One region of the Aquabacterium sp. G14 genome, then DNA from elsewhere that is predicted to be linked to it. Evidence: predicted binding sites of a transcription regulator. Region 1 holds the regulator's gene; each other region holds the start of a gene.
What was found. The regulator sigma-54, encoded in region 1, starts transcription at its own class of promoters, with help from an activator protein. The targets are predictions, from matches to a motif close to TGGCANGNAANCTGCTTT.
Positions count from the first base shown of each region.

Region 2: a site for sigma-54 is predicted at 3,605-3,622, ahead of glnK (P-II family nitrogen regulator). Genes of this name have one in related genera too.
Region 3: a site for sigma-54 is predicted at 4,889-4,906, ahead of glnA (type I glutamate--ammonia ligase). Genes of this name have one in related genera too.

Region 1 is NZ_JBBEYB010000013.1:2,568-12,841, forward strand. Features, by position in the region: rRNA gene WIT60_RS13150 (23S ribosomal RNA) at 1-632, opposite strand, end outside; tRNA gene WIT60_RS13155 (tRNA-Ala) at 943-1,018, opposite strand; tRNA gene WIT60_RS13160 (tRNA-Ile) at 1,071-1,147, opposite strand; rRNA gene WIT60_RS13165 (16S ribosomal RNA) at 1,278-2,808, opposite strand; gene WIT60_RS13170 (16S rRNA (uracil(1498)-N(3))-methyltransferase) at 3,205-3,969, shown strand; gene WIT60_RS13175 (THUMP domain-containing class I SAM-dependent RNA methyltransferase) at 4,119-5,960, opposite strand; gene WIT60_RS13180 (DUF599 domain-containing protein) at 5,993-6,703, opposite strand; gene WIT60_RS13185 (RNA polymerase factor sigma-54) at 6,789-8,327, opposite strand; gene lptB (LPS export ABC transporter ATP-binding protein) at 8,341-9,108, opposite strand; gene lptA (lipopolysaccharide transport periplasmic protein LptA) at 9,108-9,713, opposite strand; gene WIT60_RS13200 (thiol:disulfide interchange protein DsbA/DsbL) at 9,800-10,274, opposite strand, start outside.
Region 2 is NZ_JBBEYB010000006.1:30,095-40,368, forward strand. Features, by position in the region: gene WIT60_RS08275 (electron transfer flavoprotein subunit alpha/FixB family protein) at 1-735, opposite strand, end outside; gene WIT60_RS08280 (electron transfer flavoprotein subunit beta/FixA family protein) at 747-1,496, opposite strand; gene WIT60_RS08285 (ammonium transporter) at 1,686-3,188, opposite strand; gene glnK (P-II family nitrogen regulator) at 3,215-3,553, opposite strand; gene hutG (N-formylglutamate deformylase) at 3,740-4,564, opposite strand; gene WIT60_RS08300 (LysR family transcriptional regulator) at 4,561-5,580, opposite strand; gene WIT60_RS08305 (NAD(P)/FAD-dependent oxidoreductase) at 5,731-6,918, shown strand; gene WIT60_RS08310 (HutD/Ves family protein) at 6,940-7,560, shown strand; gene WIT60_RS08315 (helix-turn-helix domain-containing protein) at 7,573-8,175, opposite strand; gene glnT (type III glutamate--ammonia ligase) at 8,324-9,712, shown strand; gene WIT60_RS08325 (class II glutamine amidotransferase) at 9,742-10,274, shown strand, end outside.
Region 3 is NZ_JBBEYB010000002.1:284,731-295,004, forward strand. Features, by position in the region: gene ntrC (nitrogen regulation protein NR(I)) at 1-1,507, opposite strand, end outside; gene glnL (nitrogen regulation protein NR(II)) at 1,559-2,635, opposite strand; gene WIT60_RS03645 (HlyD family secretion protein) at 2,700-3,242, opposite strand; gene glnA (type I glutamate--ammonia ligase) at 3,388-4,806, opposite strand; gene WIT60_RS03655 (competence/damage-inducible protein A) at 5,061-5,861, opposite strand; gene WIT60_RS03660 (EI24 domain-containing protein) at 5,855-6,721, opposite strand; gene WIT60_RS03665 (TIGR00266 family protein) at 6,718-7,536, opposite strand; gene WIT60_RS03670 (GGDEF domain-containing protein) at 7,712-8,935, shown strand; gene WIT60_RS03675 (BaiN/RdsA family NAD(P)/FAD-dependent oxidoreductase) at 8,977-10,272, shown strand.

The DNA of each region.
Region 1 (10,274 bases):
CGGACTCGGTTTCCCTTCGCCTTCCCTATTCGGTTAAGCTTGCCACTGAATGTAAGTCGCTGACCCATTATACAAAAGGTACGCCGTCACCTTGCGGCTCCGACTTTTTGTATGCATGCGGTTTCAGGATCTATTTCACTCCCCTCCCGGGGTTCTTTTCGCCTTTCCCTCACGGTACTTGTTCACTATCGGTCGATTACGAGTATTTAGCCTTGGAGGATGGTCCCCCCATCTTCAGACAGGATTTCTCGTGTCCCGCCCTACTTATCGTGCACTCAGTTCCACAGAAGACTTTTCTCATACGGGGCTATCACCCACTATGGCCGGACTTTCCATTCCGTTTTGATAAGTCAACTGCTAAAGAGCACTAGGCTGTTCCGATTTCGCTCGCCACTACTTTCGGAATCTCGGTTGATGTCTTTTCCTCGAGTTACTTAGATGTTTCAGTTCACTCGGTTCGCCTCTGCAACCTATGTATTCAGTTGCAGATACCCTTGCGGGTGGGTTTCCCCATTCGGATATCTCCGGATCAAAGCTAATTTGCCAGCTCCCCGAAGCTTTTCGCAGGCTATCACGTCCTTCATCGCCTGTAATCGCCAAGGCATCCACCACATGCACTTAGTCACTTGACCCTATAACTTTGACGACCTGCTGTGTGGTCGTCGGTCAAGGACTGTTTGAGTGTCACATGTCGGTTTAAACATGTGACTTCGCGTTTGCCGATCATCAATATCTCGTATTGATGTCTGTTTTGACGCAATCAATATGTTGCTGATGGCACGGTGTGCTTGCCCCTTTACGAACAAACACTTTCCATCAGCAACGCTGATTTCGACTCTACGAATTTTTAAAGAACAAGCAGCTTGTGCTGCAAACCTTAGCGCCTGGCCGTACAACGTGGTACGCAGACCTTAAGGTTTGCAGTCAAACATGAAGTGAAGTTGGTGGAGGATGACGGGATCGAACCGACGACCCCCTGCTTGCAAAGCAGGTGCTCTCCCAGCTGAGCTAATCCCCCGTATGAGGCGATTCATCCAGGATGCTCTCCTGCATGTCACGCCTTGGTAAGTTGGTGGGTCTGGTTGGATTCGAACCAACGACCCCCGCCTTATCAAGACGGTGCTCTAACCGACTGAGCTACAGACCCAACTGGCTTCACTCTTGTTGTCAATCAACAGCCGATAAGTGTGGGTGCTTGAATTCAATCAGCACTTTTTTAATGACTTCCATCGCATTCAAAGTCCGTGGACATCGAGGCGACTTCCGTATTTTTCCAGAAAGGAGGTGATCCAGCCGCACCTTCCGATACGGCTACCTTGTTACGACTTCACCCCAGTCACGAACCCTGCCGTGGTAATCGCCCTCCTTGCGGTTAGGCTAACTACTTCTGGCAGAACCCGCTCCCATGGTGTGACGGGCGGTGTGTACAAGACCCGGGAACGTATTCACCGCGGCAAGCTGATCCGCGATTACTAGCGATTCCGACTTCACGCAGTCGAGTTGCAGACTACGATCCGGACTACGACCGGTTTTCTGGGATTGGCTCCCCCTCGCGGGTTGGCAGCCCTCTGTACCGGCCATTGTATGACGTGTGTAGCCCTACCCATAAGGGCCATGAGGACCTGACGTCATCCCCACCTTCCTCCGGTTTGTCACCGGCAGTCTCATTAGAGTGCTCTTGCGTAGCAACTAATGACAAGGGTTGCGCTCGTTGCGGGACTTAACCCAACATCTCACGACACGAGCTGACGACGGCCATGCAGCACCTGTGTTCAAGTTCTCTTTCGAGCACTTCCACATCTCTGCAGAATTCTTGACATGTCAAGGGTAGGTAAGGTTTTTCGCGTTGCATCGAATTAAACCACATCATCCACCGCTTGTGCGGGTCCCCGTCAATTCCTTTGAGTTTCAACCTTGCGGCCGTACTCCCCAGGCGGTCAACTTCACGCGTTAGCTTCGTTACTGAACAGCAAGCCGTCCAACAACCAGTTGACATCGTTTAGGGCGTGGACTACCAGGGTATCTAATCCTGTTTGCTCCCCACGCTTTCGTGCATGAGCGTCAGTACAGGCCCAGGGGATTGCCTTCGCCATTGGTGTTCCTCCGCATATCTACGCATTTCACTGCTACACGCGGAATTCCATCCCCCTCTGCCGTACTCTAGCCTTGCAGTCACAAATGCAGTTCCCAGGTTGAGCCCGGGGATTTCACATCTGTCTTGCAAAGCCGCCTGCGCACGCTTTACGCCCAGTAATTCCGATTAACGCTCGCACCCTACGTATTACCGCGGCTGCTGGCACGTAGTTAGCCGGTGCTTATTCTTCAGGTACCGTCATCCTCCCGGGGTATTAGCCCAGAAGATTTCTTCCCTGACAAAAGCAGTTTACAACCCGAAGGCCTTCTTCCTGCACGCGGCATTGCTGGATCAGGCTTGCGCCCATTGTCCAAAATTCCCCACTGCTGCCTCCCGTAGGAGTCTGGGCCGTGTCTCAGTCCCAGTGTGGCTGGTCGTCCTCTCAGACCAACTACAGATCGTTGCCTTGGTAGGCCTTTACCCCACCAACTAGCTAATCTGATATCGGCCGCTCCAATAGCGAGAGGTCTTGCGATCCCCCCCTTTCACCCTCAGGTCGTATGCGGTATTAGCTGCTCTTTCGAGCAGTTATCCCCCACTACTGGGCACGTTCCGATATATTACTCACCCGTTCGCCACTCGTCGGCATCCCGAAGGACCCGTTACCGTTCGACTTGCATGTGTAAGGCATGCCGCCAGCGTTCAATCTGAGCCAGGATCAAACTCTTCAGTTTAATCTCTGTAAACTCGCTCTTAACGGAATTGAAGTGATTTAACGCACTTCTCTTACCGTGAGCATTTGGCCTCTTTCATCCAAACACCCACGCTTATCGGCTGCTAATTTTTAAAGATCAGTTCGCTGTGTCGATCGCGTTTTGTTGTTGCGATCAGCGAAGAACGCAATTATGGCACTGTTTTGGACGAGTGCGCAAGTGCTTTTGCAAAAAAGTTGAAAAAGATGCGTTGAAGGGGCGCTGGCTGCGGCTGGAAGCTGTGTCAGGGGGCGGGCTGCATGGGGGGGCGCGGGCGGCGGGTCGATGACCGTGGCCCTGTGGAAGGCATGTACGGGTGCGGGACAATCGGGGCTGGCCCGGGCTGGCTTGGGCAATCTGACTGATGAGGTGTGTGTGCTGCCGCGTTTTCATATTGAGTCTTTGTCCATGCGCCCCGGAGCGGAGGTGTCGCTGCCCGATGGCGCGGCGCGTCATGTGCAGGTGCTGCGCATGCAGCCGGGGGATGCGCTGCGTCTGTTTGATGGCCAGGGGCAGGAGTGCCTGGCCACCGTGATGGAAATGGGGCGCAAGTCGGTGACAGTGACCTTGGGCGAGCCTGTGCACGAGCCTCGGGAGTTGCCGGTGCGGGTGACGCTGGCGATGGGCATGCCGGCGAATGACCGGATGGATGCGCTGGTAGAGAAAGCGGCGGAGTTGGGGGTCTATGCCATTCAGCCGCTGGTGTGCGCACGATCGGTGTTGCGACTGGATGGCGAGCGGGCGGCGAAGAAGGTGGCGCACTGGCAGGCGGTGGCCGTGTCGGCCTGCGAGCAAAGTGGCCGGGCGGTGGTGCCTCAGGTGCATCCCGTGCGGAGCGTGAGCAGTTGGCTGCAATCCGCTGAGGCTGGAACCGAGTTGGAGCCGGTGATGCGTGGGGTGTTGAGTCTGCGAGACGCCGTGTCGGTGCGGCAATGGCTGGCAACAGCGGCGCCGCAAGACGCGGCCAAGGTCCCGCGCGATTGGTGTTTTCTGAGTGGGCCGGAGGGGGGGCTGAGCGCCGAGGAAGAGGCGCTGGCTTTGTCACTCGGCTGGTCGGCTGTGAGTCTGGGGCGGCGGGTGCTACGGGCCGACACGGCGCCACTGGCCATGCTCAGTGTGCTCGGTGCGCAGTTCGAAGGCTGAACGCACCTGCTTGAGGGCGCGCTCTTCACCGTCCCCCGGCACCCCACATGGCAAAGAGGCCTGCGGCGTGCGCCTACACAGACACAGGGCCCGTGTGTGCCGGCGAGCGCCCGCTTGATGCCCAGTGCGTCAAGGGGTGGCTGGGCGAGTCAGTCGGCCTGCGAGGGTGGTGACGCCGCGTCCGACGAAGTGCTCGTGCGAGGCTTGTTGCTGCCAGCGACCAGGTCGAAGCGGAACAGGCGGCACTCGATGGGGCCGTTGAACATGACAACACGGCGGCTCTCTTTGAGGCGCATGGCGCTGGGCAGTTTCATGTCCGGGCTGAGGATCCAGGCGGTCCAGCCGGGGTATTGCTTCTTCCAGTGGGAGGACAGACGCTGGAAGAAGGTGGCGGCTTCGTCGTCCTGGAATTGCTCGCGGCCGGCACGGGACGTGGGCGCGTCGTCACCCATCTCGTCGTCGGCTTCGGAGCGGGCACGGTAGGCGTTGCGCACGGAGCCTTTGGTGTCGATGCGCTCGCCGTAGGGCGGGTTGAACATGAGCACGCCGCGCTCGCAGGGCACGGGGCGCTGCAGGGCGTCGGCGGTTTTGAACTCGATGTGCTGGCGCACGCCAGCGCGCTCGGCGTTGCGGGTGGCGAAGTCGGTCATGCGGAAGGCGACGTCGCCAGCGTAGATGGGCACGCGAGGCGGGTGCTGGCGGTCGCGGGCGGCTTGCTTGAGGCGTTGCCAGTCGGCCAGGTGGGCGCGGAAAGGCAAGAGGCGCTCGAAGGCGAAGCGGCGTTGCAGTCCCGGGGCGATGCCGCAGGCGATCTGCGCGGCTTCGATCGGGATGGTGCCAGCGCCGCAGCAGGGGTCGAGCAAGGCGCCGTCTTCGGGGCGGCCTTGCCAGTCGGCGGCAGCGAGCATGGCGGCGGCCAGGGTTTCTTTCAGCGGCGCTTCGCCGGTGTCTTCACGCCAGCCGCGCTTGAACAGAGCCTCGCCGGAGGTATCGACGTAGAGGATGGCGTCGAGGTCGTCAAGGTAGAGGACCAGGCCGAGGTCGGGGAAGCGGGTGTCGACGCTGGGGCGCTCACCGGTGCGTTCGCGCAGGTCGTCGCAGACGGCATCTTTGACGCGCAGGCCGGCGAAGTTGAGGCTTTGCAGGTGGCTGCGGCGGGAGACGACGTCGACGCGCAGGGTGTGCTGCGGCGTGATCCAGTCGGACCAGTTGACCTGCCGGGCGAGGACGTAGATGTCGTCTTCGTGGCGGTAGACGCGGGAGGCGACGCGCCAGAGTACGCGTTGGGCCAGACGACTCTCGAGGTTGAGGCGCATGGCGTAGTCGCGCAGGGTGTGCTGTCGCTCGGTGGGGGATGCGCTCGCGGGCGCGATCACCTCGATGCCCCCGCGGGACTCGGTGATGTGCGCTGCGTCACCGAGGATGCGGCGGGCCTCGGTGGCCAGCAGGGATTCGACGCCGGAGGGGCAGGACAGGTAGAGGGCAGCAGGGCGGTCGGCGGCGAGCACGGGGCGCTGGGCGGAGTCGCGCGACTCGGGGCGAGGGCCGGGGCGAGCGGGTGCCGGACGCGAGGAAGCGCCGCGACCTGCACCGCCGGGTGCGGCACTGGGGCGGCGATCGTCGCTGGCACGCCAGCTTTCGGGGGCCTGACGTGATGAGGGACGACCTGCACTGCTGGAGGGAGCGCCATAGCGACGCTCGTCGCCGCCATGCCAGGCTTCGGAGGCCGACCGCGACGCAGGGCGGAAGCCGGGACCGGCGTCAGAGCGGGCCGAGTCGCGCCCGCGCGGGTCACGTCCATGCGTGGCACGTGCGCGTGGGTCACGCCCGGAGGAGGGCTGCCCTGGTGCATCGCTGCCGCGCGCGTCACTTCGCGCCACGTCACGCCCATGGGATGGGCGGGCGGACGACGTCGTGCGGTCGCGCTCGTCCCCCGAGGGGCGTCCGGTGGCCGAGGACACGACGGGGCGGCGGGGGGGCTTGATGGGCATGATGGGGTCGCAATACAGAAGGAGGGACGTGGTCAGGGGCGCAGGATCGCCAGCACGTCGGAGCGGAATTCTCGCCGATACAGGATCCAGAGGACCGCGAGGGTGCCGAGGGCAAAGGCGACCGGGGAGACCAGCCAGGCGATGACCGCGAAGGACATGTAGTAGGCACGCAGGCCGTCGGCGAAGCTTTCGGCGGCCATGCCCATGAGCTTGCCGGCGCGGTCGCCAAACTCCTGACGGTCGGCCTCGCCTTGGTTGAACACATCCACATTGGGCGCCGCACCGACCAGGATCGCACCGAAGGAATAGACGCGCATGGACCAGGTGAAGCGGAAGAAGGCGTAGATGAAGACGGCCAGCAGGACGATGAGCTTGATGTCGAGAACCTGCATGGAGGTGCGCACGGCAAAAGGCAGATCGCTGACGAATTCACTGGCCTTTTCGGTGGTGCCGAGCACGGCAAGCAGACCACCGAGTACCAGAATGGTGGTGGAGGCCCAGAAGCCAGGGCTGCTGGCGAGGTTCTGCGTGATGGCGGCATCGACCACGCGCTGGTCACGGTGGGTGACCTGGATCATCCACAGGCGACGGTAGTGATTGGTGCTGGACAGCAGGGTGCTTTCAACGCGGGCACGGCGGCTGGCGAACTGGGCATAGCCGATCCAGCCGAACACGAACAGGGCCAAGGCGGCCCAGTCCTGCCAGGGCAAGAGGTCGACAAGGTCTTGGAGGCGGTAAAGCATGGTCAATGAATCAGGGGCCGTTGCGGCGCGGGACAGGATCGCGACAGCGAAGCGCCCGGCCTGCGCCCCCACCCATCACGTGCACTCACAAGGCCTTGCGCAGGTTCGCAGGCGCGATCTTGAGGGCTTCGCGGTATTTGGCGACGGTGCGGCGGGCGACCTGGATGCCTTGCTCTTCCAGCATGCTGGACAAGGCGCTGTCTGACAAGGGCTTCTTGGGATCTTCGGCCGCGACCAGCTGTTTGATGAGGGCGCGCACCGCGGTGCTGGAGGCGTTGCCACCTGCCTCGGTGTTGAGCGAGGAGCCGAAGAAGTACTTGAGTTCGAACGTGCCGAAAGGCGTGTTCATGTACTTGGCGGTGGTCACGCGCGAGATGGTGGACTCGTGCAGCCCGAGTTCGTCGGCGATTTCGCGCAGGACCAGGGGCTTCATGGCGATTTCGCCATGGGTGAAGAAGTTCTTTTGCCGATCGACGATGGCCTGCGAGACACGCAAGATGGTGTCGAAGCGCTGCATGATGTTCTTGACGAACCAGCGGGCCTCTTGCAGGCGGGCATTGAGGTTGGCGTGACCTTCGCTGGCCGTGCTGCCGCGTGCGCCCCGGCTGGAGCGCAAGGCCTGCGCGTAGTAGTCGTTGATGCGCAGCTTGGGCATGACGTCCGGGTTGAGGACGACTTTCCAGCCGCGGCCGGACTTCTGGACGATGACGTCCGGGATGATGATGTTGGCCTCGGCGCGGGTGAAGGCGCGGCCGGGTTTAGGCTCGAGCGAGACGATGAGGCTTTGCGCGTCTTTCAGCAGAGCCTCGTCGGCGCCGGTGGCGGCCATGAGCTTCTTGAAGTCGCGACGGGCCAGCAACTCAAGATGCTCGCGGCAGATGGCCATGGCGACCTCGCGAGCGGGCTCGCCGGGCAGACCGCGCAGTTGCAGCAGCAGGCACTCGGAGAGGTTGCGCGCGCCCACGCCCACCGGCTCCAGGCTTTGCAGCCAGCCCAGTGCGCAGCGCAAGCGCGACATCAGTTCGTCGAGGGTGTCTTCGTCCGGCTCGTCGGGCAACAGGCTGGCAGCGATCTCTTCGAGCGTGTCGGCGAGGTAACCGTCCTCGTTGAGGGACTCGATGAGCATGTCGACCGCGGCCATGTCCTCGTCGCTCAAGCGGGTGCCCAGCAATTGCTGACGCAGGTGCTCTTGCAGGGTGATGGACAGGCTGTTGCGCTCGAGCGGGTCGGTGTCGTCGTCGCCCTGGCTTTGGCGGGCCGGGCTTTCGCTGATGCCGTCGAAGTCGTCGCGCTCGGTGCCGTTTTCCCAGTCCTCGCGCTCGGTGGTGCCCAGCTCGGCGGTGTCGATGCCGCTGGTGTCGGCCTCGGCGGGCGCGCTGTCACGTTCGGCGCCGGCGTCTTCGCTGCTGTTGCGCTCGTTGCGCTGGCGTTCGAACTCCAGTGAGGCCGCGGTCTCGATGGGCGAGTAATCGTCCTCAGGCTCCAGGAAGGGATTTTGTTCGAGCATCTGCTCGATTTCCTGGTGCAGTTCGAGGGTGGACAGCTGCAGGAGCCGGATGGACTGCTGCAGCTGAGGGGTCAGCGCCAGGTGTTGCGAAAGCCGAAACTGCAGGGAGGGCTTCATGGGCGCCGGTCACTCACATGCGGAAGTGCTCGCCGAGATAGACCTTGCGGACCTCGGCGTTGTGCACGATGTCAGCCGGGCTGCCTTCGGCCAGGACGCTACCTTCACTGATGATGTAGGCGCGGTCGCAGATGCCCAGCGTTTCGCGGACGTTGTGGTCGGTGATGAGCACACCGATGCCGCGCGCCTTGAGGAAGCTGATGATGCGCTGGATCTCGATGACGGCGATGGGATCGACGCCCGCAAAGGGCTCGTCGAGCAGGATGAAGCGCGGCTGGGTGGCGAGGGCGCGGGCAATTTCGACGCGGCGGCGCTCGCCGCCCGAGAGGGACAGCGCAGGGTTGGTGCGCAGCTTCTCGATGCTGAGTTCGTGCAGCAGGCCGTCAAGGCGCTCCTGGATCACGTCTTTGCTCAGGCGCTTGCCGCGCTCGTCCACCTGCAACTCCAGCACCGCGCGGATGTTCTCCTCGACATTGAGCTGGCGGAAGATGGACGCTTCCTGCGGCAGGTAGCTCAGGCCCAAGCGCGCGCGCTGGTGGATCGGCAGGCGCTCAACGCGCTGGCCGTCGATGGTGATCTCGCCAGCATCGGCGGGCACCAGGCCCACGATCATGTAGAAGCTGGTGGTTTTGCCGGCCCCGTTGGGCCCCAGCAGGCCGACGACCTCACCGGCGGCCACGGCCACATGCACATCGTGCACCACGGTGCGGGCACCGTAGCGCTTTTTGAGGCGCTCGGCGCGGAGTTCACTGCGAGGAGATGTGACCGACGAGGCGCTCATCAGCGGGTGCCTTCGGTGCTGGATCCCTCAGGCGTGGTGCGAGGGGTGATCACCCCCCGGACACGGCCGGTGGCGCCGCCACTGCTGCCCCCACCAACGACCTGGAAGACCGAGGTCTTGTTGTCGTACACGATGACGGGGCCGCTGACCTGATCGTTGATGGTGTTGCCCTGCAGGCGGCGCATGATGGCGCGCGAGGTGAAACGCACGATCTCGGTCTTGCCGTCGTAGACGATGCGCTCGGCTTCGCCTTCGATGGACTCGTCCACCCCGTCACGCTTTTGGCGGAAGAAGGCACGCCCCCCGGGGCCACCGATGGCGGTCGCCGTCTGGGTGCCGTCGGGGTTCTGACGCACTTCCACGCGATCGGCGCGAACCACCATGGTGCCCTTGGTGATCTCGACGTTGCCGCTCAAGATGTTGAGGCGCTGGTTGTCTTCCACCCGCGCTGCGTCGGCAGCAAAGTGAAGCGGCTGAAAACGATCTGCCTTCTCTGCCTTGGCCGGGGCAGACCACAGGGTCGCCAACCCCAGCGCCAGCGCGCCCGTGAGGCGTGCAAAGCGGGGCGACAGAGAGGGGGAAAACAGGTTCGTCATCATCGGCATGGAATTTGCAATGATTTTAGCCACGAACCATGGGGAAATCGCGCCAGTAACGCGATTTCCCTGCGCCTGCGCGCTCCGGAACTGCCTCAGCGTCCCTTTCGGGCCGCGTTGATCAGGAAGTTGGTGGTCGCCAGCGTGCGTTCGTGGTTGCCGTTGAGCGACACCGAGGTGAAATAGCGCCCTGCGATGCCCAGGGTGGGCACGCCGTCGATCTTGTAGGCCTCGGCCAGGCTGCGGGCCTGCTTGCACTTGGTCTGCACCGCAAAGGAGTTGAACATGGCCATGAACTTGGCTTGGTCCACCCCATGGCGAGCAACGAAAGCGGCGATGGCTTCGGGCTTGTCCAGTGGCTGGCCTTCGGCGTGGATGGCGCGGAAGACCTTGGGATGCAAGCTGGACACCAGGCCCATCGCCTCCAACGCGTAAAACAGGCGCTGGTGGTTGCCGAAGGGGTTCTCACGGAAGGCCACCGGCACGCGTCGGAACACGACATCGGCGGGCAGTTTCTCGGCCCAGGCGGCCAGCGACGGCTCGAAGTTGTAGCAGTGGTTGCAGCCGTAC
Region 2 (10,274 bases), on a different contig from region 1:
CTGACCGACCTGCAGGTCGTTGGTGGCGTAGCCCGCGTCCACCGCAGCGCGCGAAGCACCGATGGCAGCGCCCAGCTTGTCAGCCAGCGGGGGCAGCACTTCGTTGAACTTGTCAGCCGAACCCAGGGCACGGCCACCGGACACGATGATCTTGGCAGCGGTCAGCTCAGGACGCTCGGACTTGGTCACCTCACGGCCCACGAAGGACGAGGAACCCGCATCAGCCACGGCAGCCACGGTTTCCACTGCAGCGGCACCACCGGTGGTGGCAGCCGCGTCGAACGCGGTGCCACGCACGGTCAGCACCTTCACCGCGTCAGCCGATTGCACGGTGGCAATGGCGTTACCGGCGTAGATCGGACGCTCGAACGTATCGGCGGAGACCACCTTGGTGATTTCCGAAACCTGACCCACGTCCAGCTTGGCAGCCACGCGGGGGGCCACGTTCTTGCCCGTGGCGGTCGCAGGGAACAGGAGGTGGCTGTAGCTACCAGCCACGGCCAGCACTTGAGCGGCCACGTTTTCAGCCAGGCCTTCAGCGAACTGGGCGCCGTCGGCGTGCAGCACCTTGGAAACGCCAGCGATCTGAGCGGCAGCAGCTGCGGCGGCACCAGCGTTGGCACCAGCGACCAGCACGTGCACATCGCCACCCAGGGCCTTGGCAGCGGTCACCACGTTCAGGGTGGCGGCCTTGATGCTGTTGTTGTCGTGATCAGCAATAACGAGAGCGGTCATGGGTTATCTCCTCAGATCACTTTGGCGACGTTCTTGAGCTTGTCGACCAGGGTCGCCACATCGGCCACCTTGATGCCTGCCGAGCGCTTGGCAGGCTCTTCGACCTTCAGGGTCTTGATGCGCGGGGCCACGTCTACACCCAGGTCGGCCGGCTTGACGGTCTCCAAGGGCTTCTTCTTGGCCTTCATGATGTTAGGCAGCGTGACGTAGCGCGGCTCGTTCAGACGCAGGTCGGTCGTCACGACAGCAGGCAACTTCAGCTTCACGGTTTCCAGACCACCGTCAACTTCACGGGTCACGATGGCGAAACCATCGGCCACTTCCACCTTGGAAGCGAACGTGCCTTGCGGCAGGTCAGCCAGGGCAGCCAGCATCTGGCCAGTCTGGTTGCTGTCGTCGTCAATGGCTTGCTTGCCCAGGATGATCAGGTCGGGCTTTTCCTTGTCGACCAGCGCCTTCAGCACCTTGGCCACGGCCAGGGGCTGCACTTCAGCGTCGGTTTCGACCAGGATGCCGCGGTCAGCACCGATGGCCATGGCGGTGCGCAGGGTTTCCTGGCACTGGGCCGGGCCCACGGAGACAGCGATGATCTCGGTGACCACGCCCTTTTCCTTCAGGCGGGTGGCTTCTTCAACGGCGATTTCGTCGAAGGGGTTCATGGACATCTTGACGTTGGCGATGTCGACACCAGAGCCGTCAGACTTCACGCGAACTTTCACGTTGTAGTCCACAACCCGCTTGACGGGGACAATGACTTTCATGGCAGTACCTGGAGATCACAGGGGAGTTGAGCAGCCTTGTTTATGGCATGGGCCCCGCTCCGATCGTGCAATATCGGCACAACTGATGGACAGCTTCGGTCCAGGTGCAGCAGGTCCGCACCAACAGACGCGGCGCCACAAGGGCGCCGTGCCGGGGTCACGATCGACCCCATGAGAGAACGCGAGCGATCAGAGGTGGTAAGCCTGCTCGCCGTGAGAAGTCAGGTCCAGGCCTTCACGCTCCTCGTCTTCACTGACCCGCAGACCCAGGGTCAGGTCGGCGATCTTGAAGGCGATGAAGGAGACGACGCCCGACCACACCACCGCCACGCCCACGCCCCACAACTGGCTGACGACCTGAGTGCCGATGCTGTACTCGCCGACGGCATTGGCCACGTAGTCGTACACGCCGGTCCCGCCCAGGGCCGGAGCGGCGAACACGCCCGTCAGGATGGCGCCCAGGATGCCGCCGACACCGTGCAGACCGAACACGTCCAGGCTGTCGTCCACGCCCAGCATGCGCTTGAGGCCGTTGACACCCCAGTAGCAGACCGCGCCGGCCAGCAGGCCGATGACCATGCTGCCCATCACGCCCACGAAGCCACAGGCCGGGGTGATGGCCACCAGGCCAGCGATGGCGCCGGAGGCGGCCCCCAGCATCGAGGGCTTGCGCTTGACCGCCCACTCGACTGCGGTCCACGACACCGTCGCGGCGCAGGTGGCCAGGAAGGTGTTGAGGAAGGCCAGGCCGGCGGTGCCGGAGGCTTCGAGGTTGGAGCCCACGTTGAAGCCGAACCAGCCCACCCACAGCAGCGAAGCGCCGATCATGGTCATGGTCAGGCTGTGCGGGGCCATCTGCTCTTTGCCAAAGCCCACGCGCTTGCCGATCAGGAAGGCGCCCACCAGGCCGGCCATGGCCGCGTTGATGTGCACCACGGTGCCACCAGCAAAGTCGATGGCGCCCTTTTGGAACAGGAAGCCCGCGGTGGCGGTGGCCGCTTCGGCTGCAGCAGCGCTGGTGTAGGCGTCCGGACCTGCCCAGTACCAGACCATGTGCGCCAAGGGCAGATAGCTGAAGGTGAACCACAGCACCATGAACAGCAGCAAGGCCGAGAACCTCACGCGCTCGGCCACCGCACCAATGATCAGCGCCGGGGTGATGGCCGCAAAGGTCATCTGGAAGGCGATGTACATGTACTCCGGCACGGCCACGCCTTTGCTGAAGGTGGCCGCCAGCGATTCCGCCGTCACCCCCTTGAGGAAGAGCTTGTCAAAGCCACCGATGAAGGCATTGCCTTCGGTGAAGGCCAGGCTGTAGCCATAGACACACCACAGCATGCCCAGCAAGGCGAAGGTCACCATGACCTGCATCATCACCGACAGCATGTTCTTGGCGCGGACCATGCCGCCGTAGAACAGCGGCAGACCCGGCACGGCCATCATGATCACCAGCAGCGTGGCCACGATCATCCAGGCCGAATCGCCCTTGTTGACCGTGGGGGTGGCCGCTGGCGGTGGGGCGACCGAGGCCGCAGGGGCCACCGGGACCGCGAGGTCCGCCGTGGCGGTGGCCGGGGCCGTGAGCACGGCCACCGGTGCGGAAGCGGTGACCGCCGCCGGGGCCTCCTCGGCCTGGGCCGAGGAGAGCAAGGCACCGCACAAGGCCAGTGCCGCAAAGATCTGTTTCAACATGGATGCTCCTGTTGTGTGACGGCGGCTCACAGCGCCTGGTCGTCGGTTTCACCCGTGCGGATGCGCACGGCCGCGTCCAGAGGCATCACGAAGATCTTGCCGTCTCCGATCTTGCCCGTGTAGGCGGCCTTCTGGATGACCTCGGTGACACGCTCGACTTCATCGGCCGAAACGGCCACCTCCAGCTTGACCTTGGGCAGGAAGTCCACAACGTACTCGGCCCCGCGATACAACTCGGTGTGCCCCTTCTGACGACCAAACCCCTTCACTTCCGAGACAGTGATGCCCTGCACACCTGCGGTGGCCAAGGCGCTTCTCACGTCATCGAGTTTGAATGGCTTGATCACGGCAGTGATCAACTTCATAGCGACTCCAGCGTTGGTGCCGCCAGACCGTCTGGCAGCGTCACAGCCTGCAAAGCAACCCACATGCCAGAGTTTCACCATGGTTGACAACAATGAATGCCAGGAAACAAATCCAAAGCGGTGCAGGCGGCCTGATCTGGGCCAGCCATGCACCGCTTTGGTCGAGGCAGGGAGACGTGCTGGTGCTCAGCGGGGGCGCAGGCTCGGCAATTGCGCCAGTGCGGTACCCAGCATCTGCTGCAGCAAAGGCTGGATCTGCGCAGCCCGGTCCGGCACATAGGCAAAGGGCGCGTCCTCCTGCATGTACAGCATCTGGCTCATCTCCAGCTGGATGGCATGCACGTGCTGCTGCGGCTGGCCGTAGTGCCGGGTGATGTAGCCGCCCTTGAAGCGACCATTGAGCACATGGCTGTAGGCACTGCGGCGCACCACCGCCATCACAGCCTCGATCAAGGCCGGATCGCAGCTGCGCCCATCGGCCGTGCCGAAGTTGAGGTCGGGCAGACGGCCCTCGAACAGGCGGGGCAGCAAGCTGGCGATGGAGTGGGCGTCCCACAGCAGCACCGCGCCGTGCTGGGCTTTCAGGCGGTCGAGCTCGGTGCGGATCTGTTGGTGGTAGGGCTGCCAATAGCGTGCCAGACGCCGGGCCTGCTCGGCCGCATCGGGCCCCTGACCCGACCGGTACAGGGACTCACCGCGGAAGGTGTCGAGCGGGCACAGCGTGGTGGTGGTCTGGCCGGGGTAGAGGCTCTGACCATCGGGCGGGCGGTTCAGGTCGATCACATAGCGCGACACCCGGGCCTGGATGACCGAAGCGCCCAGGGCCCGCGCAAAGCCATAGAGCTGGTCCAGGTGCCAGTCGGTGTCTTGCTTGAGGGTGGCCACCTCGGCCATGTCCGCCTGCAGCTCAGGCGGGATCTCGGTGCCCAGGTGCGGGATGGAGATCAGCAGGGGCTGGGTGCCCGGGGTGAAGTCAAAGGTCGGTTCAGACAGGGGCAGGGGATGGCTCACAGGGATTCCTCATCAGGACAAGACAGGGCGCTGGCGGGCAGCGCCGACAGACAGTGGCGGATGGCCGGGGCGGTGTCGTGGCGGATGACCTCGCGGGTGACCCGCACCACGTCGTCGTCCAGCCCAGCCCATTCACCTTCGCGCGACAACAGAAAGAAGTGCCGCTGCCCCAGGCGCGCCGGCGGCAGTGGCATGACCTGCACGGCGTCCAGGTACTGGCGCGACTGCCACAGGCACAGCGGTGTGCTCAGCGCCCAGCCCAGGCCGGAGGCCACCAGGCTCAGCAGCGGATCGGTGGCGTCGAACTCGTAGCAGCGCGGGGCCTGCACACCCACATGGCGCAGGTAGCGCTCGATCTGCTGGCCGATCACCGAGCGCTGGCTGTAGCGGATCAGCGGCAGCGCGCCGGCAGCGGCCGACAGCGCCTGCAAGGTGTGCAGCGGCGGCACCGGGTGGTCCTTCGGGTAGACGGCCACCCAGGACTCCGAGAACAGCAGACGCTGCACCACCCGCGGGTCCTGCACGCCCGCATCGGTGCAGATCACCATGTCGAGCTCGCGTGCCAGCATCTGGCCGGCCAGGGTCGGCGTCAACCCTGACCACATCTGGATCTGCCGGGCCTGGCCCGCCATGGCGCGGATCAGCTTCGGCCCGACCGTGGCGGCAAACGAGTCCACACAGCCCAGGCGGATCTGGGCCAGCTCCTGACGGGCCGAGGCCCGCACCTGGTCCATCGCGGCGCGCGCCTGCGACAGCAACCGGGCGGCGACCTCGTGCAGGACATGGCCCGCGTGCGTGGGCCGGGCCGGCCGCACCTCGCGGTCCATCAACTGCAGCCCCAGGTCTTCTTCCAAGGACTTGATGGCCTGGCTGACCGCACTCTGGCTCAGGCCCAGGCGCTCGGCGGCCAGCACCATGGAGTTCGCCTCGCACACGGCGACGAAGGTTTCCAGCGCACGCAGATCGGGCATGCCCAGCGTGCGACGGGGGGTGGCGGGGGGACGGGGGTCGGCCATGGAGCGCATCCTCGGTGAAGGGCGGGCGCGCGGCGGCAACTTCAGAGAAACCGCAGCACAGCATTTATTTCGCTTCACTTGCAAGTCGGATGCCAGAGGCGACCTAGGCTGAACCCATTGCAACCTCCCTGCCCCCTTGAAAGGCTGTCCATGGAAAGCTTTGATGCCATCGTGATCGGTGCCGGCGTGATCGGCTCCTCGGTCGCCTACCACCTCGCCCGTCTGGGCGCCAAGAAGGTGCTGGTGCTCGAACGCCTGCAGATCGGTGCGGGCACCAGCACCCAGTCGTCCGGCATCCTGCGCACGCACTACTCGGTGATCGAGAACGTCGAGCTGGCGCGCCGCTCCTGGTCGGTGTTCACGAACTTTGCCGAGTACCTGCAAGACGAGGACGCCGCCAGCGGCCTGGTCCGGTGCGGCTACCTGATCTGCGCCCCCGACGGCGCCAAGCTGGCCCCGCTGCAGGCCGCCCTCGAAGGGCAACGCGCCAAGGGCATCGACGTGCAGTTCCTGGGCCGCGAAGAGGCCCGCTCGCTGCTGCCCATCGCCCGCTTCGATGACGCGGCCCTGATCGGCTACGAACCCGAAGCCGGCTTTGCCGACGCCTACCTCGTGGCCACCAGCTTTGCCCGCACCGCTCGCCGCCTGGGCGTGAAGATCATGGAGGGGGTGAGCGTCGAGCGCCTGCTGGTGGACAACGGCAAGGTCTATGGCGTCGAGACCACCCAAGGCAGCTTCCGCAGCGACACCGTCATCAGCACCCAGAACATCTGGGCCACCGACATCGAACGCTGGACGGGCATCCCCACCCCGGTCGTGCCCGAACGCCACACCGTGCTGGCCCTGGAATGCGAGGACGCGGCCTACACCTTCAAGATGCCCGTGTTCAAGGACCTCGGCTCGCCCGGCATGCTGTACTGTCGCAGCTATGGCGGCAACCAGATGCTGGTCAGCGAAGGCACGGTGGGCGAGACCCTGGCCACCCCGGACAACGAGCAAGGCGACATCTCGATGGACTATGTGGTCGACATCGGTACGCAGGTGGCCGAGCGCTTCCCGGCCTACGAGGCCGCCGGCCTGGCCTCGTCGTGGACCGGCGTGTACGACGTGACCCCGGACTGGAACCCGGTGCTGGGCCGCCTGCCCGGCATCGAGGGCCTGATCGTGGGCTACGGCTTCTCAGGCCACGGCTTCAAGCTCTCGCCGGGCGTGGGCCGGGTCCTCGCGCAGGAAGCCCTGCGCCTGCCCACCGATGTGCCCCTGACCCCCTATGCCCTGGAGCGCTTCGCCTCCGGCCAGTTGCTCACGGGCAAGTACGGCCTGGGCGCGGTGTCCTGAACCGAGACGGGGGGAGCGGCCATGCACGTCACCGCCCTGCCTGCCGGCCTGAGGCGCTTCACCCTGGCCGACCTGCCGCGCGAGCGCTGGCGCAACGGCGCGGGCTGGACCCGCACCGTGGCCAGCGCCGAAGGCACCGCCCCCCATGCCCCGCCCGACTGGCGCGTGAGCCTGGCCGAGATCAGCCAGGGGGCGCCTTTCTCTCTCTTTCCCGGTCTGGCGCGCACCGCCGTGCTGGCCAAAGGGGGCCCCGTTCTGCTGAGAGGCTCAGTGCCTGAGCCTGATGGCCGCACACGACAATGGCCACTGAACATCCCCGGTGACCTGGCCCATTTCGCCGGCGAGATGCCGATGGACAACGCGCCGCCCGAGCACGAGGCCCTGATCTGGAACGTGATGGCCCGCCGTGGCCACGTGCAGGCCACGGTGCAGGTGCATCAGGGCCTGCCGCTCACGCTGCCCCCCACCGGCCACACCCTGGTCTGGGTGCTGCACGGCACCTTCCACGTGGCGACACCCCAGGGCCACGACCTCTTCCTGCTCGGTGCCGATGAAGGTCTGCACCACCAGGGCACGCCTGCAGGCCTCACCCTGACGCCCGCCTCGCCCGAGGCTCGGCTGGTCTGCACTCAGCTGCGCTGAGCGCGCGCCCGCTCAATCCGCCTGACGCGGATAGATGATCACCGACAGGAACTTGATCGGGCACTTGAGCAGCTGCTCCGGGCCATGCGGCACCTCGCCCTGGAAGGTCAGGGCATCCCCCGGCTCCAGCACATAGGTCTCCTGCCCGACGCGGTATTCGATCCGCCCCTGCAACATGTAGATGAACTCGGTGCCCGGGTGCTCGAAGGTCGGGTAGCGCTCGGTGTCATCCTCAATGGTGATCAGGAAGGGCTCGAACAGCTTGACCGGCCCCTGGTCATACGCCAGCAGGTGGTAGCTGTGCCCGCTCTTGGTGCCACGACGCACCACTTCCATGCCGGCGCCCTTCTTGATGTGCTGCGCAGCGGCCGATGTCGTGTCGTACTTGCTGAACAGCATCGACATCGACACCCCCAGGGCCCGCGCAATGCGCGCCAAGGTGTCCATGCCCGCCGAGGTTTGCCCGTTCTCGATCTTCGACAGCATGCCGCGACTGATCCCGGCCTGTTCGGCCACCTGCGCCAAGGTCAAACCGTGCTTCTGACGCAACTCGCGGATGGCCGCACCGACCGTCTCCTCCAGCGAGGGCAAGTTCCCGCCCTGATCCCGTTCCAAGCCTGACTCCTCTCACATGCAGCTGGCAGTCAGTGTATGCGCAGACCTGGCCGATCACCAAAATGGAGTTTCCTCGCAGGCACGCTTGTTGCATAACAGGAAACACCGCCATCCCCTCACCTGAAGGAGTCCTGCCTTGAACGCCGCGATGCCCTACCCCCTCCCCCTCGACGCCCCACCCGGCGAATTGGTGCCCCCAGTCCGCTTTGACACCGTGCAAGCCGCCCAGCAACACCTGCGTGCGCAAGGGGTCACCTATGTGCTGGCCCAGTTCGTGGACATCCACGGCGTGGCCAAGGCCAAGTCCGTGCCGGTATCCCACCTGGAGACCGTGCTGACCGATGGCGCGGGCTTTGCCGGCTTCGCCATCTGCGGCGTCGGCATCGAGCCGCACGGCCCCGACTTCATGGCCAAGGGCGACCTGGGCACGGTCTCGCTGGTGCCCTGGCAGCCCGGTCTGGCGCGCATCGTCTGCGAAGGCCATGTCGAGGGCGAGCCCTGGGTCTACGACAGCCGCGTCGTCCTCAAGAAGCAGGTGGCCCGCCTGGCCGAGCGCGGCCTGACGATGTTCACAGGCCTGGAGCCCGAGTTCTCGCTGCTGCGCCGCACCGAAGACGGCGGCATCGCCCCCTGCGATCCCAGCGACACCCTGCACAAGCCCTGCTACGACTACAAGGGCCTGTCGCGCACCCGCGCCTACCTGGAGAAGCTGGCCAACGTGATGCGCGCCACCGGCATCGACGTCTACCAGATCGACCACGAGGATGCCAACGGCCAGTTCGAGCTGAACTACACCTACACGGACTGCCTGACCTCGTGCGACCACTTCGTGTTCTTCAAGATGGCCGCCAGCGAGCTGGCCAACGAGCACGGTCTGGTCTGCTCCTTCATGCCCAAGCCCTTTGCCAACCGGCCGGGCAATGGCATGCACATGCACCTGTCCCTGGGCGATGGCCAGCGCAACCTGTTTTGCGACAAGGCCGACCCCAAGGGACTGGAGCTCTCGCCGATGGCCTACCACTTCCTGGGCGGCCTGCTGGCCCACGCGCCGGCCCTCACGGCCCTGTGCGCCCCGACCATCAACTCCTACAAGCGCCTGGTGGTGGGCCGCTCGCTGACCGGGGCCACCTGGGCGCCGGCCTACATCAGCTACGGCGACAACAACCGCTCGACCATGGTGCGCGTGCCCAAGGGCCGCCTGGAGTTGCGCCTGCCCGATGGTGCCTGCAACCCCTATCTGGCCACCGCCGCCGTGATCGCCGCCGGCCTGGACGGCATCGACCGCCAGCTCGACCCGGGCACCCCACGCAACGTCAACCTCTACGAGTGGAGCGAGGCGCAGTTGCAGGAAGCCGGCATCGGCCTGCTGCCACAAAACCTCAGCGCCGCGCTCGATGCCCTCGACGCCGACACGCTGATCAAGGACGCGCTCGGCCCCGTGGCCGACGAGTTCCTCAAGCTCAAGCGCATGGAATGGCTGGAGTACATGCGCCACGTCTCCGACTGGGAGATCAAGCAATACCTGGAATTTTTCTGACCAACCGCTGAAAAGGACGCAAACACATCATGTGCGGAATCGTTGGACTGCTACTGAAAAAGCCCTCGCTGCGCCATCAACTCGGTGAGCTGATGGTCCCCATGCTCATCGGCATGACGGAGCGAGGCCCGGACTCGGCCGGATTGGCCGTGTTCACCGACCCCCTGCCCTCCGGGCAACGCAAGCTCAGCGTCTACTCGGGTCTGACCGAAGACGGGGCCAGCTACAACTGGGCGGCCCTGCTCGACGCGCTCAACACCGAGCTCCAGGTGCAGGCCCAGGCCCGCACCCAGGGCAACCACGCGGTGCTGACCTTCGAAGGCGCGGCCCCATCGGACCTGGACAAGGTCAAGGCCTTCGTCAAGGCCTACGGGCCCAAGCTGCACCTGCTGTCGGCCGGCCGCAGCATCGAGCTCTACAAAGACATCGGCACCCCCGCCGAGGTCGCCGCGCGCTACCGCTTCAGCGCGCTGCAGGGCAGCCACCTGGTGGGTCACACCCGCATGGCGACCGAGTCGGCCGTCACGCCGGACCGCGCCCACCCCTTCACCGCCGGGGAGGA
Region 3 (10,274 bases), on a different contig from region 1:
GCGCCGTGTGAATCATGCAAGCCTCGAATTGGCGAGTCAGTGCGTCCCACACATCCGGCTGACCCACCTCCAGACGATGGCGAGCATCCCGCTCCAGATCACGCAGCCAAGCGGGAGGGGCCGACACGCCCAGCACATCGGTCAGAGACCCGGGTGAAACAGCATCTGACACGCCCGGTAAGTCGTGATGGAAACCGCCAGAAACCGTGCCCACTGGCATGCCCCCGCTGGGGTTCAACAAGGTGTCCCCCAACGAGGCTGGCGCGGAAATCGTCGGCGTTTCGGCCACTGGCAGGCTCGACAAGGCCGATGGCATGCCATTCAACGGCGCCAATGGCGCCAAAGGATCGGCATGGCTGTCCAGCAACTCAGGCGGCAGATCCTTGCTCTCGATCACCTGTGCCGGGGCCATCACCGTCAGCCAGTGGCAAACGTTCTCCAACTGACGCACGTTGCCGGGAAAGTCAAATGCTGCCAAACGCGCCAGTGCCGCCTCGGAGATACGCTTGGCCTCCACACCCAGATCCTTGGCGCTCTTTTGCAGGAAAAACCGCGCCAGCGTTGGAATGTCCTCTCGGCGCTCGCGCAGCGGTGGCAAGCGCAAACGGATCACATTGAGGCGATGGAACAAGTCCTCCCGGAATACGCCCTGCCTCACCCGATCCTCCAGATTCTGGTGAGTCGCCGCAATCACACGCACATTGCTCTTGATCGGGTGATGACCGCCCACGCGGTAGAACTGCCCATCGCTGAGCACCCGTAGCAAACGGGTCTGCAGGTCGAAAGGCATGTCGCCGATTTCGTCGAGGAACAGAGTGCCCCCATCGGCCTGCTCGAAACGTCCACGACGCATCGTCTGCGCACCAGTGAAGGCACCACGCTCATGGCCAAACAGCTCCGACTCCAGCAAGTCCTTTGGAATCGCTGCGGTGTTGATCGCCACGAAGGGCCCGTTGCCACGTGGGCTGTGTTTGTGCAGCGCACGGGCCACCAACTCCTTGCCCGAGCCCGACTCACCGGTGATCAACACCGTCACATTGCTCTGACTCAGTCGCCCAATCGCGCGGAACACATCCTGCATGGCCGGCGCCTGCCCCAGCATCTCGGGCATCTGGGTGACACGCTCATCGATCACCTCCTCGCGCACACTCTCATCCACCGCGCGACGAATCAACTCAATCGCTTTGGGCAGGTCAAAGGGCTTGGGCAGGTACTCGAAGGCACCGCCCTGGAAAGCCGACACCGCGCTGTCCAGATCGGAGTAGGCCGTCATGATGATGACCGGCAGGCCCGGCAGACGTTCTTTGACCTTGCTCAGCAGGTCAATGCCCGAGCCCCCGGGCATGCGGATGTCCGACACCAGCACCTGCGGCTCGTCGTCATTCAGCGCAATCAGCACATCGCGGGGGTTGGTGAAGCTGCGCACGGGAAGTTCCTCGCGCGCCAGTGCCTTCTCGAGCACAAAGCGGATGGATTGGTCGTCGTCAACGATCCAGATGGGTTTCATGCTGTGGACTGGTTAGGGCATCCCGAACCGCATGGATCGCCAGACCGGACTTCAGGGCAGCGGTATCAGGATCTTGAATACCGTGCGTCCGGGCTCGCTTTCACATTCGATGGTGCCTTGATGCTGTTGAACGAAGGTTTGAGCCAAAGTGAGTCCCAGGCCAGAACCCCCGTCACGCCCCGACACCAGCGGGTAAAAAATGCGATCACGGATGGACTCCGGAATCCCCGGGCCGTTGTCTTCGATATGCAAGACCAATGCCAGGCGATGCAACTGACGGTTGATCGTCACCCGGCGCGCCACCCGTGTGCGCAGTGTCAACAAGGCATCCCCGCTTGCGATGCGATCCGTGAGGGCCTGCGCAGCGTTGTGGGCCACATTCAGCACGGTTTGAATCAGCTGCTCGCGGTCACCCCGAAACTCGGGCAAGGACGTGTCGTAATCACGCCATACCCGCAAGCCCCTCGGAAACTCCGCCAGGATCAGCGAGCGCACCCTTTCGCAGACCTCATGGATGTTCACATCACCCACAACATGCGGACGACGGTGCGGGGCCAGCAAGCGGTCCACCAACAGCTGCAGGCGGTCAGCCTCATGGATGATGACCTGGGTGTACTCCGTCAGCGAGCGTGACTCCAACTCCATCTGCAGCAACTGGGCCGCCCCCCGGATGCCCCCCAGCGGGTTCTTGATCTCGTGAGCCAGGTTGCGGATCAACTCCTTGTTCGCCCTGGCTTGGTCGAGCACTCGCTCCTCACGCTCCTGACGCGTCTGCTGCTCGGCTTCAACCAACTCCACCAGCACCAGATCCCCGTGATCCAGTCGGGTGGCAATCACCTGCACCGACATCACCTCCCCCACCTGCAGATGCAGGTGACGACGCAACTCAGCGCTCAGGCGACTGGTCGCGTAATCGTTGCGCGCCACTGCGGCGACGACATCACGCAGCACCGTGGCGTCCACCAACCAGTCGAAAATCGACATGCCCAACATCGCGCGCCGAGACAGCCCCAGAGCCTCTTCAAACGCCGTGTTGGCAAACAGGCACAAGCCATCAGGTGTCACCACAGACACCATGGTGGCCAGATGATCCAGAGTTTCCAGGTTGGCTGGCAGGCTGTATGGCATCAGGCCCAGCTGCCCTTTGTCGTGTGTACTAGGGGATCGCTCCATCCCTGGATCCATGGATACGTTACTTTGCGCCGCCGAACTTGCTCAGCTCTCGCTGCAAAGAGGCCACGTCGGCCTCTTTGCGGGTCAAGGCAGCCTTCATTTCATTGACGCGGTCTTGGTACTTCTGATAGTTACGCTCGTCTCCACGACGCTCCGGCTGCCCCTCGTTGTATTCCTTCTTCAAGGCTTCCAAAGCGGCCTGCTCCTTGCGCAACTCAGCTTCCAAAATGCGACGGGCGTCCGTGTCGCGCGCCTTCTGCTCATCGGAGGCCACCTTGTTTTCAGGCGAACTGCTGGAGCCGGAAGCCCCCGGGCCTCGGGTGCCTGCGCTTGACGAACGCGGCGTGCTCGACTGAATCACCGTGATGGGTGCGCCATCCAGGGTCTTGCAACCTTTGGCTGCCGCCTCCTTGGGCGAGAGCGCATCGGTATACAGGTTCCCTGGGCAGCGGTACACCTGCGCATACGCTCCCGCCACCGGGGCCAGCGCCAAAGCCAGCCAAGCGATCGGGCGCCATGCCCGTGAGAAAGCGTGCGAAGGTGACAAGGTGAAGTGCATCATGTCCGGTGAGTGTCGTTCTGAGCCTGAAGTGCGATCCCAGTATGCCCCAGCGGTTCCGCACGCGCAGGCGCCGGAGGCAAGAAAAAAGGGCGACTCACGCCGCCCTTTGTATCGGGATGTCACTCCCAGGCCCGGTCCCGAAGGATCACAGGCTGTAGTACATGTCGAACTCGACCGGGTGAGTGGCCATGCGGAAACGGGTCACTTCCTGCATCTTCAGTTCAATGTAGGCGTCGATGTACTCGTTGGTGAACACGCCACCCTTGGTCAGGAACGCGCGGTCCTTGTCCAGGTACTCCAGAGCCTGATCCAGGCTGTGGCAGACGGTCGGCACCAGAGCGTCCTCTTCGGGCGGCAGGTGGTACAGGTCCTTCGTGGCGGCTTCGCCCGGATGGATCTTGTTTTCCACGCCGTCCAGACCAGCCATCATCAGGGCCGAGAAGGCCAGGTACGGGTTGGCGGAAGGATCGGGGAAACGTGCTTCGATACGACGGCCCTTCGGGTTGGCGACGTAAGGAATACGGATCGAGGCCGAGCGGTTCTTGGCCGAGTAAGCCAGCTTCACCGGAGCTTCGAAGCCAGGCACCAGACGCTTGTACGAGTTCGTACCGGGGTTGGTGATGGCGTTCAGAGCACGGGCGTGCTTGATGATGCCGCCGATGTAGTACAGGGCGAATTCGCTCAGACCAGCATAGCCGTCGCCAGCGAACAGGTTCTTGCCATCCTTCCAGATGGACTGGTGAACGTGCATGCCGGAACCGTTGTCGCCAACGATGGGCTTGGGCATGAAGGTGGCGGTCTTGCCATAGGCATTGGCCACGTTCACGATCACGTACTTCTGCAGTTGCAGCCAGTCAGCGCGTTCGGTCAGGGTGCTGAAGCGGGTGCCGATTTCCATTTGGCCGGCGTTGGCCACTTCATGGTGGTGCACTTCAACGGGAATGCCCAGGCTTTCCAGGATCAGGCACATTTCCGAGCGCATGTCGTGACCGGAGTCCACGGGAGGCACGGGGAAGTAGCCGCCCTTGACGGTGGGACGGTAGCCATTGTTGCCGTGCTCGTAAGCGGTACCGGTGTTCCAGGCGCCTTCTTCCGATTCGATCTTGAAGAAGCTGCCGGACATTTCGTTGCCCCAGCGGATCGAGTCGAACACGAAGAACTCGGGTTCCGGACCGAAGTAGGCGGTGTCGCCCAGGCCCGAAGCCTTCAGGTAGGCTTCAGCGCGCTTGGCCAGAGAGCGGGGATCGCGCTCGTAAGGCTTGCCGTCATGCGGATCGATGACATCGCAGGTCAGGATCAGCGTCGGCTCTTCAAAGAAAGGATCGATGTTGGCCGTGTTGGCGTCCGGCATCAGCAGCATGTCGGAGGCTTCGATGCCCTTCCAACCAGCGATCGACGAGCCGTCAAAGGCGTGACCCGATTCGAACTTGTCTTCGTCAAAGTGAGAAACGGGAACCGTGGTGTGCTGCTCTTTGCCGCGGGTGTCGGTAAAACGGAAGTCAACGAACTTGACTTCGTTGTCCTTCACCATCTTCATCACGTCGGCGACGGTCTTGTTGGCCATCAGATGCTCCTAGCCAGAGGCTGAATGTAAAAGCGAGAAATTTGAAGCTGTTTCAAGAGATCCGGAAACAGCGCCCAGTTTACTAGCAGAAAGTGTGCCGACTTACCTTGTTTGGCCCGCGCGCGCAGAAAACGCCCAGAGGTACATGCAGGCACAGGGCTGCACCGAAACAGTGGGAAATGTACCGAGTGGCGCAGCAACTGAACAGCCCCACCCCACGAACGCACCACATCGGTGCACACATGAACTCGAACTCATTGGCGCACCGAAATGGGGCCGGTTTGCGCACCAAACTGGGACAAGCCCTGCAGCAAGGCTTCGAATGCCTGCTCCACCTCCTGCGCCCGCCCCTTCACGCCCAGCTCGATGTGACGCCCATGCTCCGGATGATCCACGCTCGGCAGGCTGAACACCTTGACAGGCGCAAAACGATCCTCGATCGACACCATCAAAGGTGTCAAAGTCGACTCGATCCCACCGTAGACAACGATGGACTTCTCACGCACCTGTACCTTGCCGTGCAAGTCCTGATGCAGGTGATCCAGCGCCCAGCCCATCATCGGCCAAGCCATCACCGGAAACCCCGGAAGGAAATGCACGCGCCCCGCCAGCGTGAAGCCTGGAATGCGGTTGTATGGGTTGGGAATGATGGTGGCCCCCTCCGGAAAGAACCCCATCTGCAAACGGCGCATCGTGTCTGGAGAAACCGGGTCAAATGCCTGGCCGGCCTCTTCAGCCATTTCACGACTGCGTTGCAAGATGAGCTCTTTCGCCTCCGGGTGCAGAACCAGAGAGCGCCCTGCCGCTTGACCCGCACACGCACGGGTATGGTCATCAGGCGTGGCACCAATTCCGCCAAAGGAAAACACGACATCGCCGCTGCTCAGGGCGTGCCGCAGATCCGCCGTGATCCGCTCCGGATCATCGCCGACATAACGAGCCCAGGACAACGCCATGCCACGCTCACCGAGCAATTCGATGGCTTTGCTCAGGTGCTTGTCCTGACGACGTCCACTGAGGATTTCATCGCCAATGATGATGAGTCCGATCATGATGATTCACCCGCCACCAACGGTGGCGTCACAGGTTCGAGAGAAGTGGGAGCCGCACGCATTGCATGCAGCGCCGGCAGCAGGTAGTGCGCAAACCACAAGGCGGCAAACGCAAATACCAAGGTGTAGATCCACACCGACAACAGCAAGATGAAGGGCGCCAACGCCAGGGCCAACACCCCCAAGGCCCACAGGGCCGCCGGTGCCGCGCCCAGATAGCCAACCAAAACCCCCATCGTCAGCAAAGGCGTGCGGTGCGCCTGCATCAACGTCTCGCGTTCTGCTGGCGTCGCAAAGTCCGCCAAGGTGTCGAACACCAACACCCGATAAGTCAGCCAGCCCCAAATCAAAGGTGGCAACACCACGGCCAAAGGAGGCAGCAACCACAGCGGCAAACTCACGGCAAGCATCAGCAGCGCCAGCACCGTCGCGCGGAACGACCACCACAGGCTGTGCCACACAGAAGCCTGATGACGCGACACCATCCCAGGAAAGCGACGGCGTACCACCAGCTTGACCAAGGCTGGCGTCATGAACGCCGCCACCAGCAGCAAGCACATCACCACCACCAGCGGAATGATCACCAGCACCAGGACCAGTGGGGCCACCGCCATTCGCAGTTGTGACAAGCCCCAGCCATCCAGCGCAGCGAGCACATGTTGACTGACGGCCCAGCCATCCAGAAGACCACGCACCCAGGCGACACCATCCGACCAGCCCCACCAGGCCAAACCTCCCAGCACCACGGCGGCCAGCAACAGCGGCAGCAATGACAACCAGATGACCTGCGGCATCAGGCAATATGCTAGGGCACGCCACGCCGCGTCGAGCATGCGGCCCACCACCGGCACGTTCACAGTCACTCCTGGTCTCCGCCCAACAGACCACCCAGCAGCGAACCGCCGGCAACGCCCGTTAGCAGTGAGCCTTCATCACGACCGCGGCCTCCAGCCTGTGGCGCGGCAGCGAAGATGCGAGACGCCAAACGCGAGAACGGCAAGCTCTGCAACCACACGTGCCCAGGCCCGGTCACACGGGCCAGGAACAGCCCCTCACCGCCGAACAAGGCCGTCTTGATCTTGCCAACGTACTGAATGTCGAAATCGACGCCCTGGGTATAGGCCACCACACAGCCGGTGTCGATGTAGAGGGTTTCGCCCGCCTGCAACTCGCGGCGTACCACGGTGCCACCCGCATGCACGAAGGCCATGCCATCGCCTTCAAGCTTTTGCATGATGAAGCCCTCGCCACCGAAGAAGCCCGTGCCCAGTTTTCTCTGCAAGGCAATGCCCAGGGACACCCCCCGCGCTGCGCACAGGAAGGAGTCTTTCTGGCAAATCAGCGTACCCCCCAGTTGCCGCAGGTCCATGGGAAGGATCTTGCCGGGATATGGCGCACCAAACGCCACACGCTTCTTGCCGCTGGCCTGGTTGGTGTAAACCGTCGTGAAGAGGCTTTCTCCGGTGACCAAACGCTTGCCTGCCCCCAACAACTTGCCGAACAGGCCACCACTTTGCTGCGTTGAGCCGTCTCCGAAAACGGTGTCCATCTCGATGCCGGACTCCATGAACATCATGCTGCCGGCCTCGCCAATGGCCGCCTCGCCGGGGTCGAGTTCGACCTCCACGAACTGCATCTCGGCACCCTTGATCTCGTAATCCACCACATCCATGGCCATGACTGAACTCTCCACCCAGTTCCGCACCCCAGGAAGCGGGGTGACACACCCCTCCTGCGGGGAGCAAAATGCCCTGCATCTCACTACAGCAGAGCGAAAACCTGCAATCATTGTGGCCGAGATCTGCCGCCTCTGATGCCGTTCGGCCGGAGCCCCCTGTCTCCTACCCTCTTCGATGTCGCTTCATCTCCCGACCCTGGCCTTGGTGGTGTGCGTGGTGCTCCTGACCACCACCGTCATCATGACGCTGGTGGGCCTGACCCAACGCACTTACCGTGGTTTCTGGTGGTGGACAGCCGCTCAGGGGCTGACTCTGCTGAGTGCCATCTGCCTGCTGTTGCGCGACACCCACCCCTGGCTGCCGGCCCTGTCGGTGTTGCTGTGGTTGCAATGGCCCATGACCATGCTGGTGGGCATGCGGCAGTTCTACGCCCGCACTGACTTCCGCACACCGCAGTGGATGGATGGCGCCCTGCTGGTACTGGGCTTCTGGGCCCTTCTGACCCTTGAGCAACACATGCCCGACGATCTGGGCGCGCGCGTCGCCAGTTTCAGTTTCGTCAGCATCGGCTTTTTCCTGTATGCCGCCTGGCAGATCCACGCCATCCGAGACTGGCGTCAAAGCGTCTATCTGAAGGCTCTGCTGCTCTACCTCGTCTCGGCCGCTCTGATACAGGTGCCTCGGCTTCTTTCCGGCCTCAGCAGTTGGGGAGCCCCTGTCATCGCGCCCGATCACATTCAACAACCTGCGGTGCTCGTGGCCTTGGTGGCTGGCGTGATCTTTTCGGTCTACATCTGTCTGCTGCTCACGTACGAACGCACTGAACACGACCTGCGTGAATCGCATCGGCAGTTGCGCGTCATGGCCGACTTCGACATGCTCACGCAATTGCCTAACCGGCGTCATTTCACCGAAATGGGCGCACAGGCCCTGCGCCTGAGCGCGCCAGGCTCTGCCGCCTTGATGCTGTTTGACATCGACCACTTCAAGCAGATCAATGAACAACATGGTCACGCTGCGGGAGATGAAGCGCTCAAACTCGTGGCAGGCAGTGCCAGACGCCTGCTACGCACCCGTGACCTGATGGGCCGTCTTGGTGGCGACGAGTTCGTCGCGCTGCTGACCGACACCACAGTGAAGGACGCCCTGCACGTGGCACAACGCATGGTGGCGCATGTAGAGCGCAACCGTCGCTCTTTGCAACAACAGCCTTTGAGCATCAGTTTTGGTGTCGTGCAAGTGCAGCCTGACGAGAACCTGACCGATGCCATCCGGCGTGCCTCTCAAGCCTTGGACGAAGCACGCAGCCAGGGCGACTCGCGCTTCGTGTCGGCCGAGGACGATGACGGCCTGCCGGTGTTCTCTCCCAGCCAGACGTTGGGCCACAGCGGCTTCTGAACTGCAGCCGGGCAGGTGGCCGAAGCGGCGACAATCGGGCCATGTCTTCTTACGATGTGGTGGTGATCGGTGCGGGCGCAGCCGGTCTGATGTGTGCGAGCGTGGCGGGTCAGCGCGGCCTGAAGGTCCTGCTGCTGGACCACGCTCCCAAAGTCGCCGAAAAGATCCGCATCTCGGGGGGCGGGCGCTGCAACTTCACCAACCGTGAGGTCACACCCGCCAACTTCCTCAGCGAGAACCCCCACTTCTGCCGCTCGGCCCTGGCGGGCTTCACCCCGCAGGACTTTCTGGCCATGGTCGAACGCCACGGCATCGCCTGGCACGAGAAGCACCGCGGCCAGCTCTTTTGCGACCACAGCGCCAACGACATCATCCAGATGCTGCTGCGCGAATGCGAGGCCGGTCAGGTCACCCGCTGGCAGCCCTGCGTCGTGAAGGCCGTCCGGCCCTTGGGTGCCGCCGACACCGATGCCGTGCGCTTCGAGATTGACTCGGACCGCGGCCTCATCCGGGCGCACCAGGTCGTGATCGCGACCGGCGGGCTGGCCATCCCCAAGATCGGCGCGACCGACTTCGGCCAGAATCTTGCGGCGCAGCTCGGTCATCAGATCTTGCCCCTGCGCCCTGCCCTCGTGCCGCTCACCTTCGCAGCCGACACCTGGGCGCCGTTTGTGCCCATGGCCGGCATCTCGCTGGAGGTCGAAGTCAGCACCCCAGCGACCGGCGGCGCCAAGGGCAAACGCGGCAAGGGCGGCGCCCCACTGTTCCTAGAAGACCTGCTTTTCACCCACCGTGGCCTGAGCGGCCCAGCCATCCTGCAAATTTCCAGCTACTGGCAACCCGGCCAGGCGCTCACGCTGAACCTCACCCCGCAACGCGACCTGGCTGCCAGCCTCAAGCAAGCGAAGACCGGCTCCCGCAAACAACTGTCGACAGAATGGGCTCGCGCCCTGGGTGAAGCCGTACCGCAGCGCCTGGCGCAGACGTGGCTGGCTGAGCAGGCCGTGCGCATCTCGCCCTCGCTGCGCCCCGATGCAGCCCTGGCCGAACTCAAGGACAAAGACCTGGACGCCCTGGGCCAGTCGGCCAACGCCTGGTCCATCGTGCCCAGCGGCACCGAGGGCTATGCCAAGGCCGAGGTGACTGCCGGCGGCGTGGACACCCGCGAGCTGAGCTCGCAAACCATGGAAAGCAAGAAGGTACCCGGCCTGTACTTCATTGGCGAAGTGGTGGACGTGACCGGCTGGCTGGGCGGCTACAACTTCCAGTGGGCCTGGGCCAGCGGGGTGGCCTGCGGGCGCGCCCTCTCCCCCGGCCCTGGGGCAACAGCGGGCTAACC